One region of the Proteus sp. GOKU genome, then DNA from elsewhere that is predicted to be linked to it. Evidence: predicted binding sites of a transcription regulator. Region 1 holds the regulator's gene; each other region holds the start of a gene.
The links. The regulator CRP, encoded in region 1, controls carbon source genes, mostly activating them, when cyclic AMP is high. The targets are predictions, from matches to a motif close to ATGTGANNNNNNTCACAT.

Region 1 (2,212 bases):
ATTAACTTCCAACGTGTTCCGACTGTTGATACTTCGAACCCTTTTTCTGCCAAAGCAATTCCCACTCTCGATGAAAGCTTTATTGTTATTCGTTTTCGTGGTTTAACTGATATTGATTTTCCCTATTTACTTGCGATGTTACATGGCTCGTTTATGTCAACAATAAACACTATTGTTGTACCGGGCGGGAAATTAGGATTAGCGATGGAATTAATTATGGCACCATTAGTCAAAAAATTATTAAATGGCGAAAAGATAAGTTAACCAAAATAAAATTTATCTCTATAAAAATAATATCCCATTAATTAAGGGATATTATTTTTCAAATTAAACTTTATTTTAAAATATCAAAATTAGTCGGCATCTTTTATTTCAAATGAATGCGTAATATTGGCTGCTTTTCCTAACATTAAGGAAACAGAACAATATTTTTCTGCGGATAATTGAACGGCTCGTTCTACGATTTTATCCGTTAATTCTTTACCTGAAACAATAAAATGTAAATTGATATCAGTAAATAAACGAGGGGCTTCTTCACGGCGCTCTGATGTTAATTTCACTTCACAATCAGTTACTTGATGACGCCCTTTACGTAAAATACTTACGACATCAATAGCACTACATCCACCCGCAGCAATTAATACCATTTCCATTGGGCTTGGGGCTTTATCGCCCGAATTCCCATCCATCATAATTTGATGGCCAGATGAAGATTCGCCGACAAAAGATAAATCTTCAACCCACTTAACTCGTGCTTCCATTTATTTTCCCCCTAAAGATGACAGAAACTAAAAGAGTACATTCTCATAATTCAACTAGCAATTAGCAAATAGGTTTATTATGCTGACTGCGTAAAACGAGACTTAATGCACTAATTGTGTTAAAAACAATATCTGCTTGATGATAGTGGTTAAGATCAATGCATTATTTTCTCATTTATTATAATCTACTCCATATTAACTTACCGTGTTCTCAGGAAGTTAATAGGTAAAGATAGGATTTTTAAGCACGCTGTCTCAAAAGGGAGCCTATCCGTTTTGAAAGGCTGCATTTAACGTACAGAGGATAACGCGAATGGTTCTCGGCAAGCCGCAAACAGACCCGACTCTTGAATGGTTTTTGTCACACTGCCATATTCACAAATATCCATCCAAGAGCACGCTGATCCACCAAGGTGAGAAAGCGGAAACACTTTATTATATTGTTAAAGGTTCCGTGGCTGTTCTTATTAAAGATGAAGAAGGAAAAGAAATGATCCTCTCCTACCTAAATCAGGGGGATTTCATCGGTGAACTTGGATTATTTGAAGAAGATCAAGAACGTAGTGCATGGGTTCGAGCAAAAACAGCCTGTGAAGTAGCAGAAATTTCCTATAAAAAATTCCGCCAATTAATTCAGGTTAACCCTGATATTCTGATGCGCCTTTCTGCTCAAATGGCGAACAGATTACAAACAACATCAGAAAAAGTAGGTAACCTTGCTTTCCTTGATGTAACAGGTCGTATTGCACAAACCTTATTAAACTTAGCAAAACAACCCGATGCAATGACGCATCCTGATGGCATGCAAATTAAAATTACACGTCAGGAAATTGGTCAAATCGTTGGTTGTTCACGCGAAACTGTAGGCCGTATTCTGAAAATGCTGGAAGATCAAAACTTGATCTCCGCACACGGTAAAACTATCGTCGTTTACGGGACTCGTTAAGTTTCCCCGCTCAAACAAACAATAGCCCATAACAGGGCTATTGATATACTTTTTGTGTAAACCCCATCCTCGCTGATGGGGTTTTTAGTTGCTACTACCCTTTTACAAATTCTGCGATAGCCGCTTTTAATGCCACCATTCCTTCTTGTAGCTCTTCTTGGGTAATAATTAACGACGGTGTAAAACGCATCACATCAGCTCCTGCATTTAACATCATTAAGCCATGTTTAGCAGCAAGACCGAGTAACTCTTTGGCTTTACCTTTATATTGTGGCGCTAATTGCGCACCAATCAATAAACCTTGTCCACGGATTTGCGAAAAGACCTGATACGTTTGATTGATTGACGCTAGCTCATCCACAATCCATTGATAGCGCTTTTCGACACCCTCAAGTACCTCAGGTGTATTAATTAAATCAAATGCGACATTGCCCACTGCACAAGCTAATGGATTGCCACCATAAGTTGTACCATGAGTTCCAACACCCATTGCAGAAGCTATCTC
Region 2 (2,212 bases), 880 kb from region 1:
ATGTTGCTAAACTGTCCGCATTCACCGCTAAAGAGAGTAAAAGAGGTGTGGAACCACTATTTTCATCACCTAACCATTGCTCTTCAAGTAATTCTACTTGATGCAATAGTGCTAATAATTTTTGCCCTTGCTCTGTAGGTTGAGGTGGAACAGTTCTGACTAAGAGCGGTTGTCCAAATAAATTTTCTAACTGTTTGATACGCTGAGAAACGGCAGATTGTGTAATACATAATTTTTGCGCAGCTCGTTCAAAGCCACGCTCTCGAATGACGGCATCAAGGGCTTGTAATGCTCGATAATCAGGGCGTTTCATTAACAGACTCTCTTCGATTTTATATTCTATTGCTTACTATGCCATATTTTTCGTTGCAATGAGTTAAAATGTTGCTTCTCAGTTTTTGATGTGTCTCGTGCTAGTTTTGAATGCAATATGCTATTCTTAGTCCATTAACGTGATAAATAAGGTTTTTTTAAATGACTCAGGATGAATTGAAAAAAGCAGTAGGTTGGGCAGCGCTTGAATATGTAAAACCAGGCACGATTGTTGGTGTCGGTACTGGCTCTACGGCTTCTCACTTTATTGATGCATTAGCAACAATGAAAGGTCAAATCGAAGGCACAGTTTCAAGTTCAGAAGCATCAACTGCAAAATTAAAGAGTTACGGCATTCCCGTTTTCGACTGCAACGAAGTCGATTCTTTAGATATCTATGTTGATGGTGCTGATGAAATTAACCATCAAATGCAGATGATCAAAGGTGGTGGTGCGGCATTAACGCGTGAAAAAATTATTGCGGGCGTAGCGAAAACATTTATCTGTATCGTTGATGAATCTAAACAAGTCGATGTGTTAGGTAAATTTCCACTACCCGTAGAAGTTATTCCAATGGCGCGCTCTTATGTTGCGCGTGAACTCGTTAAACTGGGTGGTTTACCAGAATATCGTGAAAATGTGGTAACTGATAACGGTAACGTTATTTTAGACGTTCATAATTTAACAATTCTTAACCCTATTGAACTGGAAAACAAAATTAACAGTATTCCGGGTGTTGTCACTGTAGGATTATTTGCTAACCGTGGCGCGAATGTTGTTTTAATGGGCACTTCTGAAGGTGTGAAAACCATTAAGTAATTCTTTTTAAGATAGGTAGCTATGGCTACCTATTTTTTAAATTATTTTAGAAACTGCAAATTCAGTGATATATATCACACGATAGTTATATCTCTCTTTAAAATCCTGCCATTTTCAAAGTCAAAATCATTTTACTCGGTAGAAAATCACTTTATTTACCGCTTATTCTGTCATCACTGCAATCGGTTGTATTGCCACAAAATCTATTTTTGTTATGTTGATGAGACAGGATTTTGTTTTTCATTAAATGTAATAACGATAGGGCAGGGTAAATGGTCAAAGTATCTTTGGAAAAAGAAAAGATAAAGTTTCTACTCCTTGAAGGTGTGCACCAAAGTGCAGTAGAAAATTTAAGAGCTGCGGGTTATACCAATATTGAATATCACAAAGGCGCATTATCGGACGAAGAATTAAAAGAAGCTATCCGTGATGCACGTTTTGTTGGTCTTCGTTCCCGCACTCACTTAACAGAAGAAATTTTTGCAGCCGCTGAAAAATTAGTTGCTGTGGGATGCTTCTGTATCGGTACTAATCAGGTTGATTTAGACGCCGCTGCTCGTCGCGGTATTCCTGTATTTAACGCTCCTTTCTCAAACACCCGTTCCGTGGCTGAGATGGTGCTTGGTGAATTACTGTTATTACTGCGTCGTATTCCTGAAGCAAATGCGAAAGCGCATCGTGGAGTTTGGGATAAACAAGCCAAAGGCTGTTTTGAAGCACGTGGTAAAAAACTGGGTATTATTGGTTATGGTCACATTGGTACACAGTTAGGTATTTTGGCAGAAAGCGTGGGTTTAGATGTCTATTTTTACGATATTGAAAACAAACTGCCATTAGGTAATGCAACACAAATTCGTCATCTCTCTGAACTGTTGAATATGTGTGACATTGTCAGTTTACATGTGCCAGAAACACCATCAACCAAAAATATGATTGGGCATGAAGAAATTCAGCGCATGAAACCGGGCTCAATTCTTATCAATGCTTCTCGTGGGACTGTGGTTGATATTCCTGCGTTATCACAAGCGCTAGAATCTAAACATTTATCAGGCGCAGCAGTTGACGTATTCCCAACAGAGCC
Region 3 (2,212 bases), 2.0 Mb from region 1:
AAATTTAATCTTCATGTTTTTATAAATATGCCCTATCTTAAACCCTTTTTATTCTTCTTTTATTTCTTTCTATCTCTTGATAGATAAAGCACTTTTACTAAAATCAAATTAAAGACGCATTTTAAATACACCTATTTAATACTCTCCTTTCTTTATTAAAAGCTCGTTAGTTTTTAATAAAGAAAAATACTCTTTCTTATCTTATTAAGATGGTGTAAATAAAAGATATATATAAAATACACCTTTCTTATTATTTTAATATTAAATGTTTTATTTAAAATGCATCTTTTTCTATTTATCTCTATTTTTAATTACCCATAAATAGTGTATTAAACAATAAACTAGAGACTGTATATAATCTAAAAATGAAAGGTTTTATTTAAATTTAAAAAACAAAAAAAAGCGAAGATAACCTTCGCTTTTCATTATGAGATATTCTTTTAAAGAAAGAATAATTAGAAACGGTAACCCACACCAAACATAAATACAAATGGGTCTAGGCGTGTATCAATTGATTTTTTCTCACCAGCAGCTCTGAATTCAACATCAGTTTCGATATTCATCCACCAAACAGACGCATTCAGCATCCAGTTTTTATCAAGGTTATAATCTAAACCTGCTTGTGCTGCAAAGCCCCATGAACTCTTAAGGTTCAAGTCAGATAGCTGAGCACTCTTACCTGTTGAGTTAAATTTCTCATCAAAGAAAGTGGTAAAGTTAAGACCTGCACCTAAATAAGGACGCAGTTTATCTTCTGCACTACCGAAGTAGTATTGTGCCATTAATGTTGGTGGTAAATGTTTAACAGTTGCAATTTCACCTACTGGGCCCAAAGAAACTTTATGTTCAAAAGGAGTAGCTGCTAATAATTCAACACCAATATTATCAGTTACCATATACCCAAAGGTTAAACCTAATTGAGTATTATTGTTTGTATTAAAACTACCTAAACCTAATACATTATCAGAACCTGTATTAGGACGAACAGTTGCAGTACCCGCACGGAATAAAAAATCACCCGCTTGGTGAGCGAAAGAAATAGAAGGCGCAAGAGTTGCAGCCGCTAAAATAAGCGCAGAAAGTTTTTTCATTATTTAACCCATTCCTGTAATAAGTAAAATCTCCGCTAAAAATATAACCATTTATCAATAATTATGATCTAATACCGATCACAACTTTGGAATTATTTTTGCAGAAAGTGTTATTTCTCTTTTTATTATTTATCAATGCGATTATTTATAATTGATCCACATCAAATTACTCATTAATACAATTTTTTCTTATAATTAAATTTATTCTTAGTAATATTTTTTGAATAAAAAACATCCTAAAAAGATATATTTAAAAATAAAGTTATTTTTATGTTAAAATGATGTTTGTTTTATTTTAAATGCTGAGGGATATTTTGATTATTACCGTCAAGAAAAAACTAAATAAGAGAAGTAAGAGAAAATATCCCTTTTTGCTGTTGTAGAAGGTACAATAGCGCGCATTGACACAGTCTATTTTTATAGGAGCAGTTTCATGCCTACCACGGCACGCACAATCTACCGAGACAGTCTGAATTTTTATAAGAATGAACGACGTAGCATTGTTACTCTTTCCGCTATCCTTGCTGTTGTTTTAGCGATAGTTCATGTCTTAATTGGCCCTAATCCTCAAGAATACCAATTGATGATTGAATTTGTGGCTAATTTTAAAAATACACAGCTTTCTTCTACTTCTCCTGCTGAATTAGAAGCAATGTCAAACAGTGTCGTGGGTATCGCCAAAAAAGTGTTATCACTGTATGCATTTGAAACACTACAGCAAAGCATCTTGGTGCTAACCTTATTGATGTTCGCTATGGCAATCTCTGCAGGTCACAATGTCACCCTAGGTCAAACATTTAACGCCTGTTTACCTCGCTTACCAAAAATGTTTTTACTGATTGTTCTGTGCTCTATTTTAATTAGCGCAGGTTTTATGGTGATGATTATTCCTGGCATCATTTTGCTAATCGGTTTTGCATTAGCGCCCGTTGTCTTAGTGCGCCAACAAAATATGGGAAGTGCAATACGTTTAGGTTGGAAGATTGGGTTTAGTGAGTCTGGCTCCCTTATTCCTGCTTTAGGTATTTGGATCTTATTGCAGTTTGGTATTGGCTTTGTGAGTAATCTTACAATTCAACTACCTGATCTTGTCCATAACTTCTTATTCTATTTTCTGAAAA

Region 2: the regulator CRP is predicted to act here: its motif matches at 1,194-1,211, upstream of serA (phosphoglycerate dehydrogenase).
Region 3: the regulator CRP is predicted to act here: its motif matches at 1,241-1,258, upstream of ompW (outer membrane protein OmpW).

The regions. Positions count from the first base shown of each region.
Region 1 covers NZ_CP034105.1:3,793,938-3,796,149, forward strand. The annotation lists gene EHE21_RS17320 (phosphoribulokinase) at 1-264, shown strand, start outside; gene EHE21_RS17325 (OsmC family protein) at 354-761, opposite strand; gene crp (cAMP-activated global transcriptional regulator CRP) at 1,075-1,707, shown strand; gene argD (bifunctional acetylornithine/succinyldiaminopimelate transaminase) at 1,802-2,212, opposite strand, start outside.
Region 2 covers NZ_CP034105.1:2,913,137-2,915,348, reverse strand. The annotation lists gene EHE21_RS13590 (LysR family transcriptional regulator ArgP) at 1-313, opposite strand, end outside; gene rpiA (ribose-5-phosphate isomerase RpiA) at 475-1,131, shown strand; gene serA (phosphoglycerate dehydrogenase) at 1,404-2,212, shown strand, end outside.
Region 3 covers NZ_CP034105.1:1,810,889-1,813,100, reverse strand. The annotation lists gene ompW (outer membrane protein OmpW) at 456-1,091, opposite strand; gene EHE21_RS08465 (YciC family protein) at 1,525-2,212, shown strand, end outside.